Regions from separate parts of the Tropicimonas omnivorans genome, predicted to be linked through region 2. Evidence: riboswitches for the same ligand, from Rfam matches in the RefSeq annotation. Region 2 holds a riboswitch; the other holds the start of a gene.
What was found. Region 2 has a riboswitch for cobalamin ahead of nrdH (glutaredoxin-like protein NrdH). Riboswitches for the same ligand answer to the same signal wherever they lie in the genome.
Positions count from the first base shown of each region.

Region 1: linked by a shared signal. The riboswitch ahead of RM543_RS10835 (aromatic ring-hydroxylating oxygenase subunit alpha) and the one ahead of nrdH (glutaredoxin-like protein NrdH) in region 2 are both predicted to bind cobalamin.

Region 1 covers NZ_JAVRHL010000003.1:57,044-61,785, reverse strand. The annotation lists gene RM543_RS10840 (FAD-binding oxidoreductase) at 1-1,010, opposite strand, end outside; gene RM543_RS10835 (aromatic ring-hydroxylating oxygenase subunit alpha) at 1,016-2,245, opposite strand; cobalamin riboswitch at 2,352-2,551, opposite strand; gene RM543_RS10830 (DUF1045 domain-containing protein) at 2,772-3,443, opposite strand; gene RM543_RS10825 (alpha-D-ribose 1-methylphosphonate 5-triphosphate diphosphatase) at 3,499-4,641, shown strand.
Region 2 covers NZ_JAVRHL010000004.1:260,765-265,506, reverse strand. The annotation lists gene nrdE (class 1b ribonucleoside-diphosphate reductase subunit alpha) at 1-1,520, opposite strand, end outside; gene nrdI (class Ib ribonucleoside-diphosphate reductase assembly flavoprotein NrdI) at 1,490-1,894, opposite strand; gene nrdH (glutaredoxin-like protein NrdH) at 1,901-2,122, opposite strand; cobalamin riboswitch at 2,238-2,430, opposite strand; gene RM543_RS17095 (aspartate dehydrogenase) at 2,488-3,291, opposite strand; gene RM543_RS17090 (HlyD family type I secretion periplasmic adaptor subunit) at 3,503-4,742, opposite strand, start outside.

The DNA of each region.
Region 1 (4,742 bases), on a different contig from region 2:
TCCTCCTCGGTGATCCCGCCGTTGTGTACCATGTGGACCTCGCCCGCGACCTTCTTGATCCGGCAGGTGCCGCAGACGCCGAAGGTGCAGCCCGAGGGGATGTTCAGTCCGGCATTGCGGGCCGCGGCGAGGATCGTGTCCGTCTCGTGAACGGTCGCTGTCACACCGGACGCCGCGAAGGTCAGCTCCACGTCCGTACCCTGCTCCGGGACCACGTCGTCGATCTCGGGGACGTCCGCATCGGTCTCCGCCGGCGCCTGAAAGCTCTCCTGGTGGTAGCGGTCCATGTCGAAACCGAGGCCGAAGAGCGCCTCACGCACCGCGCGCATGAACGGCTCTGGACCGCAGCAGAAGACCTCCCGCTCCAGATAGTCGGGCGCCATCAGGCCGAGCATGAGCTGGTTGAACATGCCGCGATAGCCGGTCCAGGGGCGGAACGGGTCGGTCCCCTCGACGACCCATTTGAGATCGATCCCCGGCATCCGGGACGCCATGTGCTCCAGCCGTTCGCGGAAGATGATCTCGGAGGGGCGGCGGGCGCAGTTGACGAAGACGATGTCGGGCATGGTTCCGAGGTCGAACATGTAGGTCGTCATCGACATGGACGGCGTGATGCCGGATCCCGCGGAGATGAAAAGATATTTTTCGGCGGGATGGTTCAGGTGCGTGAAGACGCCGGCGGGCCCGAACGCCTTGAGACGCATTCCGGGCTGAAGCTCGTTCAGCATCCACTGGGTCCCGATACTGCCCGCCTGCGCCTTGATCGTCACCGAGATGGACCGGGGGCGGGAGGGAGAGGAGGAGATCGTGTAGGTGCGGTGGATCGTTCCGGAGGGCAAGGGCAGTTCCAGCGTCAGGAACTGGCCCGGCGAGAAGTCGAACAGCGCGCCGGACGGAGCCTGGAAGGTGAAGGTCGCCGTGTTCGGCACCTCGGGGATGATGGAGACGCATTCGAGCGGCTCGGCATCTGACCAGACGGCACGCTTCGGGAGGGAGGACAGATCGTTCATCGCCGTTATTCCGCCGCCATCCGGGAGGGCGCCGGCAGGCGCTCCGACAGGCTGCGGCAATACCAGTCGACAAATTGCAGCACGCCGGATTCCTGGAACTGCGAATAGGGCCCGGGCGTGTAGGCCGGAGAGTTGATGCCCTGCTGGTTGTCCTCGACGACCCGCCGATCCTCGTCGTTGGTGGCGATCCAGACCTCGGTCAGGCGCTTCAGGTCATAATCGCGCCCCTCCACGGCATCCTTGTGCACCAGCCACTTCGTCGTGACCTCGGTTTCGGTCGGGCTGACGGGGGTCATGCGGAAGACGATGGAGTGATCCGGCAGGAAGTGGTTCCAGGTCGTGGGGTAGTGGAACTGCATGAGGGCGCCAGCATCGTCGAACGGCACGCGCCCCAGCCGCTTCGTGACCGCGAGGCCCCCGTCCATCGTGTAGCTTTTGGCGCCGGCCTTCAGCGGCATCCGAGCGATCCGGTACTGGCCGCTTGGGTCGATCTGGAACCGGGCGGGGATCCCGGCCCCTTCGAGCCGATCGAAATGGGCCGCCAGATGCGGCGGCGTCTTGCCGTCCTCGACGCCGGTGACGGCCGGATCGTCGGGAAACGTGCGGCAGAGCGCGGGATGGTTGCCGCCGCAATGATAGCACTCGCGGTTGTTCTCCCAGACGAGCTTCCAGTTGCCGTTCTCGATGATCGAGGATTCGTGGGCGACCTTGGCGTCGGACAGATCGTGCGCGGCGAGGTAGGGGCGCACGAGGTCCGCGAAGGTGTCGAAATCGGGCGCCTCGTCGGCCAGGCAGATATAGATCAGGCCGGCCAGCTCCCGACAATGGACAGGCTTCAGGCCATGGGCGGAGGGATCGAAGTCCGGCCCCATGTCCCGCGCCCAGAGCAGCGAGCCGTCGAGCTCGTAGGTCCACTGGTGATACGGGCAGACCAGTTTCGGCACATGGCCCTTCGCGGCCTTGCAGATGATCGAGCCGCGGTGACGGCAGGAATTGTGGAAGGCGCGGATCGTCCCGTCCGCCCCGCGAACGAGGATCACCTTGTAGGCACCGACGGTGTGCGTGACGTAGGAGCCGGTCTTCTCGAGCTCGCAGGCGGGTATGGCGAACAGCCAGTCGCGGTACCAGATCGCCTCGAGATCGGCCTCGTAGATATCGGCGGCGGTGTAGAAGGGTCGCTCCAGCGCGTAGCCCGGTCTGTGCGTGGCCAGAAGCTGCGTGAGGTCGTGGTGCATGGTGTTCCCCTGCCGCACCCCGCGGCGATTAGTGAATTCGGAGGGCGGGCAGACCGTCAGATGCCGCTTCCCGTGCGACTCTTCCGGCGTCTGCACCGCCTCCCGCGGCTGACGTTCTCGCAAGGCTGGTTTCCGGACTTGAAGCGTGGCCCGGCGGCCCGGCATGGCTCCTTCCCGGGGCTGCTCGCCCCAGTGGCTCCGTCGCCATGCCCATCGCTTCCTTACCGTTGCGGGGGCAGTGCCGGCCTCTCACCGGCTTCCCAATTCTCCTCTGTCTCCAGCGGCACCTTGCAGGTCCTGTCTAGCACCCCCGAATCGCGCCTCAGCGCTCGAAAACGACTTGGGCCCTCCTGAAAGCGCCCAGCAGGGGACGACGGCGTGTCCTCGCGCAAGACGTGCATGGCATCCGGTCGGGCTCGGGCCGCGCCGGGTATCCGTCTGCCTCGGGGAGACTCCCCCGGAACGGATTGAACGTTCTGCGCAATGCCGCAAATCCGGGCAGCCCGGGAACGCGCGCTCCGGCGCGTCAGCCGGTGAGGGGGAAGCGCCGGATCAACTCGAATCTCCCGTCCGGCCGCTCGCCGGCCAGCGCCACGTCCTCCATCACGAACGGCACCGGCAACTCGGGGAGGCGTGCGCGGGCCTCCCGATACCAGCCCTCCGCCTTGTCCTTTGGCAGGCGCCCGGTCAGGGTGAGGTGGAAGTGGAACTCCTCCATGACATACGGGTACCCCCAGCGCGTCAGGAGCGCGTCCTGACGGGAGGTGAGCCCGGCGCCTCGGCGCCGCGCGATCTCGTTCGGTCCGGCCGGCGCCCGGAATGCGTCGAGCTCGGTCACGCACGACGCGGCGAGCCGTTCGATGGCAGCCGCATCCCCGACCGGAGTGAACGCCAGAAAGCCCCCGAGGGTTGTGAGCGCGAGCCCGTCTGCCCGCGCCGGCGCACCAGTCCGGGCGACGCTCTCCACGGCCTCCTCGAGAGCTGCGATGTCCAACCCCTCCGCAAGCCTGAAGGGTGGTTTGAGCGTGCCGTGAAATCCGTACTTCCGCGGCGCTTCAGTGACCTCGGCCAGTCCAGCGATGGCGGGCTGCGGCGCCGGACAGCCCTGCGCGACGTCCCATCCCAGCCAGCTTGCTCCGAATCTGGCCAGATCGCCGCCCGGCGGCAGATAGTAGACCGCGACCCGAGTGTATGACATGACGCTTCCCCCTCCCCCTGCCGATCCCGATCCGGCACCACGAGACGAGCACCGCATGCCAAACGACGTCCACCTTGCCAATGCCCGGCTCGTCCTGCCGGACCGCGTCCTTCCGGGGCGCATCGTGATCGAAGGCGGGCAGATCGCCGAGATCGCGGAGGGCGGCGGCGTGCCTGCGGGCGCGATCGATTGCGCCGGGGACATGATCCTGCCGGGGCTGGTGGAGTTGCACACAGACAACCTCGAGCGCCATATCGAGCCGCGCCCGGAGGTCGACTGGCCGCACGTCCCTGCCCTTCTGGCCCATGATGCGGAACTCGCTTCGACCGGGATCACGACCGTGTTCGATGCGCTGCGCGTCGGATCGATCCACGGCGGAACGGGCGGATACGGCGCCTATGCGAGAACGCTCGCAAACGATATGACGAGCCTCCGCGCCGCCGGTCATTTCAAGATCAGCCATTTCCTCCATCTCCGGGCGGAGATCTGCTCCGAAACGCTGCTGGAGGAGATGGCGGAGTTCGGTCCCTCGGACCGGGTCGGGATCGTCAGCCTGATGGACCACACGCCGGGGCAGCGGCAGTTCCGCGACCTCGGGGCGCTCAGGGCCTATGTCACCAAGAAGCGCGGCATGGACGACGCGGCATTCGAGAAGCACGTGGCCGAGCTCAAGGCGCTGCAGGCTCGCTTCGGCGCGGTCCACGAGGCCGGCGCGGTGGCGGAGGCCCGGCGCTATGGCGCGGTGCTTGCCAGCCACGACGACACCACGGCGGGCCAGGTCGCGTCATCCCATCGCGTCGGCGTCCGCTTCGCCGAGTTTCCGACCACGAGGGAGGCCGCGGAGGCCTGCCGGCAGACCGGCATCCGCGTGATGATGGGCGCGCCGAACCTGATCCGGGGCGGCTCCCATTCGGGAAACGTGGCCGCCAGCGAACTGGCGGAGGCGGATCTGCTCGATATCGTGTCCTCTGACTACGTTCCGAGCGCGCTGCTTCTCTCCGCGTTCCGGCTGGCCGCGCTCTGGGACGATCTGCCCCGCGCCGTCGCCTGCGTCACCGCGACCCCGGCCCGCGCCGCCGGTCTCGAGGATCGCGGCGCACTCTCCTCCGGCCAGCGCGGCGATGTCATCCGCGTTGCTGAAGCCGGCGACGCCCCGATCCTGCGCGGCGTCTGGTGCCGGGGAGAGCGCATCGCGTGAGGCGCGCCCGGCGCCGCGAGTGACGCCGGATGCCGCCATGAGGACAGAAGAGGCCCTTATCCGGCTGCGGGACAATGCCGGACAAGCCGGCACCTCCCCCC
Region 2 (4,742 bases):
AGCACCGTCGCGAAATAGACGGACGTGAAGTCCAGCGCCTCGGGGCTGCCGTAATGGATGCGCTCGCGGGCGAGGTAGCCGTGCAGGTTCATCTGCCCCAGCCCGATCGCATGGCTCTCGTCGTTGCCGCGGCGCACCGAGGGCACGCTGTCGATGGCGGACATGTCACTGACCGCGGTCAGCGCCCGGACCGCGACATCGATGGACGCCGCGAGATCGCCGCCATCCATCGCCTTGGCGATGTTCATCGAGCCGAGGTTGCAGGAGATGTCCGTCCCGAGGTGCTTGTAGCTCAGGTCGTCCTCGAACTCGGACGCCTCGTTCACCTGCAGGATCTCGGAGCAGAGATTGGACATGTTGATCCGGCCCTGCACCGGGTTCGCGCGGTTCACCGTGTCCTCGAACATGATGTAGGGATAGCCGCTCTCGAACTGGATCTCCGCAAGGATCTCGAAGAAGCGCCGGGCGCGGATCTTGGACTTCCGGATGCGCGGATCGTCCACCATCTCGCGGTATTTCTCGCTTACCGAGATCTCGGAGAACGGCTTGCCGTAGACCTTCGCGACGTCATGGGGGGAGAAGAGGTACATCTCCTCGTCGCGCTTGGCGAGCTCGAAGGTCACGTCCGGAATGACGACGCCGAGGGAGAGCGTCTTGATGCGGATCTTCTCGTCCGCATTCTCGCGCTTGGTGTCGAGAAAGCGCAGGATGTCGGGGTGGTGGGCGTTGAGATAGACCGCCCCCGCCCCCTGCCGCGCGCCGAGCTGGTTGGCATAGGAAAAGCTGTCCTCGAGCAATTTCATCACCGGGATGACACCGGAGGACTGGTTCTCGATGCCCTTGATGGGCGCACCGTGCTCGCGGATATTGGTCAGCAGCAGGGCCACGCCGCCGCCGCGCTTGGACAGCTGCAGAGCCGAATTGATGGACCGGCCGATGGACTCCATGTTGTCCTCGATGCGCAGAAGGAAGCACGAGATCAGCTCCCCGCGCTGCGCCTTGCCGGCATTGAGGAAGGTCGGCGTTGCCGGCTGGAACCGGCCCGCGACGATCTCCTCCATCAGGCGCATCGCCAGCGTCTCGTCCCCGCGCGCGAGCGCCAGGGCGACCATGCAGACGCGATCCTCGTAGCGCTCGAGGTAGCGCTTCCCGTCATTCGTCTTGAGCGTGTAGGACGTGTAGTACTTGAACGCGCCGAGGAAGGTCGGGAAGCGGAACTTCTTGGCGAAGGCTGCATCCCAGATCTTGTGCACGAACGCCCTGTCATAGGCATCGAGCACACTCGTGTCGTAGTAGCCCTTCTCGACGAGGTAGCCGAGCTTCTCTTCCAGCGAGTGGAAGAACACCGTGTTCTGGTTCACGTGCTCGAGAAAATAGGCGCGCGCCGCCTGGCGGTCCGCCTCGAACCGGATGTGCCCCTTGTCGTCATAGAGGTTCAGCATCGCGTTGAGCGCGTGATAATCCATCCCCTGGATCTCGGGGCTGGCGCTCACGCCGCGGTCGAGGGTTTCTGCGTCCATAATCTTTCAAGTCCCTGTCTCACCCGCGCGATGTCCCCGTTCGTGCCGGCCAGTTCGAACCGGTAGAGGCAGGGCACCCCGCATTTTGCCGCGATGATGTCGCCCGCGAGGGCGAAGGTTTCACCGAAATTGCGGTTGCCGCCCGCGATGACCCCGAGAAGGTGCCCGCGAGTGTCGGCGTCGTTCAGAAACCGGATCACCGGCTTCGGGACGGCTCCGCGACCTTCGCCATCGGCATAGGTCGGCGTCACCAGCACGTAAGGCGCCGTCATGCGCGGCGGTGCACCCGGCCCGATCCGCTCCGCCGGCACTCCGAGCCGTTCGACGAAGCGCGCGGTGTTGCCGGAGGCGGAGGAGTAGAACGCCAGGCGCAAGACGCGTCAGCCCAGGCGGCCGATCATGTCCGGGCGGAAGCCGGACCAATGCTCTTCTCCGGCCACCACGACGGGAGCCTGACGATATCCCAGTTCGGTGACACGGGCGAGCGCGCTGTCGTCGAGGGTCAGATCGACGACCTCGTAGGTGATGCCCTTTGCATCGAGGCTGCGGGTCGTGGCGGTACACTGCACGCAGGCGGGTTTGGAATAGACGGTGATGGTCATGCGGCTCGGTCCCTTAGATCTTCCGTGTCTCGTGGCGAGGATCGAAGGCACGAAAGGAGCCGATGCGACCCTGCGGCCGATATCGTCCGAACGACGCCTCCGGGCCCACCGCCCGTGTCGTGTTTCCGCTCTGGCAGGTCTCCTGACTCGACGGCTCGAATGCCTTCCCCCACCTTCCCGGCACATAGAGCCAGTGGATCGCCGGGGGTCGGCTCGCCGCTTACAGTTGCGGGGGCAGCGCCGGATTTCCACCAGTCTTCCCTCTTCACCGGCAACGAGTCGCCGGAACCAAAGCACGGATATCTTGGGATAGCCGGAGGGGCTGCGTCAATATGTAGATTTATGAACCCGCGCCTTTCGCTTCGTCAGGTTCCGATCACCATCGGCGCGGCGAGGCGTTTCAGCAGGGCGATGACGCTCAGCGGCGTGATCCGGCCGGTGCGAGGATTATCGTCCGAGGGAATGCCCTCGATGGTCATCGTCATGGTCGCGCTGTCCGACACGAGCCGGATCGTGTGGGTGTTGCGCTCCACCGTCGGATCCGCCCAGACCTCCAGCATCGTGCGCGCCGTGCCGATCCCCGCAAGACCGAGCGCGACGGCAACGTTGAGATTCGCCGGAAAGCCCGCGATCGCATCCTCGGCGGGGCCCGCGTAGCACAGGACCGGCTCCGTGACGGCGTCCAGGTCCAAGCCCATGGCCTCGATCGCCGGTGCGCCCTTGAGACCGGCGGGCGGTTTCCGCGTCGAGATCGTCACGCTCTCGACCGTGCCCTCTGCCGCTGCCCTCACCGCATCGAGCCCCGCGAGCGCGCCCGACGGGACCAGGATCCGCCCGCCCGTCCGCGCCGCGATCTCCTCGAGATGCGGATTGGCCAGAAGCGCGCCGGCGCTCACGACGACGACGATCCGGCCAGCCTCCAGCGCCGGGCGGGCGATCGTCTCCAACAAATGTCCCGGGCAGCATTCGACGACCACGTCGGCCCCGTCCTGCAGCTCCTCGAGAGGCTTGACCGGGTAGACCTTGCGGAAGCCACCCGACATGCGCGCCTCGGCGCGCGCCCGGTCGGACGCGGACACGGCCACCAGCTCGAGCCCGTCGATCCCCCGGTCGAGCGCCTCGGCGACGGCCCGGCCGACAGCGCCGAACCCGCCGAGGGCGACCTTCAATATCCTTCGCTCCATGGTGCCTTACCTCATCCAGTCTCCTCTTCTTATGATCACGGCCGACCCCGGGGGACAAACCCGTTCCGCCTCGCGCGGGAAGAATGGCGCTCGTTACCCGCGCCGTCCGCGCGCAGACGGGCCGCCGGCTCCTCCGCGCGCCCGGCCCGATCAAGAGCTGCCCGAACGCAAGCAGAGACAGGCTATGCAGATTTCCTTAACTCTCCCTGAACGCCTTCGCGAAATAATCGGCGAGCGGCTTTGTCAGGAAGGCGATCGGCGTGCGATCGGCCGTGCGGATGAACGTTTCGACCGGCATGCCCGGCAACATCGCCACCCCCTCCGGCAGGCGGCCGACCTCGCCGCCCAAAAGCACGATCTCGGCGCGGTAGTAATGCGCGCCCGTCGTCTTGTCCTCGAGCGAATCCGCGGAGAGCTTGGCAACCTGGCCGTAGAGTTCCGGCGTGGTGCGCTGATCGAGGGCGGAGAAGCGCAGGGACACCTCCTGGCCAACATGGACGTCGTCCACGTGAAACGGCTCGACCCGCGCGGCGATCACCAGCGGACGGTCCTGCGGAACGATATGGAGCACCGGCTCCGCGGCCCGGATCACCGCGCGCCTGGCGAATACCTGCATGTCGTGGACGATGCCGGAGGTCGGTGCGCGGATCTCCAGCCGGTCGAGCTGACGCCTCAGGACCCGGCGCGCCTCGGACAGCTCCGTCATGTCGTATTGCAGATCCCGGAGCTCCGCGATTGCCTCCTCCCTCCGCTTGCGCCGGATCGCGATCAGGCGAAGCTCGGTTTCGGTGATGCGCCCCCGCGCGCCGGCGATGCCGGCCGTGAGCTCACCGGCCCGGCCGGTCAGGACCGCCAGCTCGCGCTCCTGCGCGGAGACGTGGGACGCACGGACCAGCCCCTTGCCCAGCAAGCTTCGATTGTTGGCCAGCTCCGCCGACAGCAGCTCGATCTGCCGGCGCACGGCACGGCGCTGGGCCTCGATGCCGATGATCTGATCGGCGATCTGCTCGCGCTGCTTCGACAATTGTTCGATTTCCGACAACAGGCTGTCGCGCCTGGCCCCGAAAAGCCAGTCCTCGCCCTCCATCAGCTCGCGCACCCGGTACGCGGGTTCGGCACGGAGCTGCGGGTCGAACTCGATCCGCGCGGCGCCGTCCCGCTCCGCGGCAAGGCGGCTCCGGCGGGCAAGACCCTCGTAGAATCGCGCCTCGGTCACCGAAAGCTCGGAGCGGATGGCGTCCGCATCGAGCCGGATCAGCAGATCCCCTGCCGCGACGCGGTCCCCCTCCTCCACCAGGATCCGGTCGACCACGCCGCCATCGGGATGCTGCACGACCTGCCGGGCCTGCTTCACCTCGAGCCGCCCGGCCGCGATCACGGCGCCTGCGATCCGTGCGGTGAGGCCCCAGGCGCCGCCACCTGCAAGCAGCAGCAGC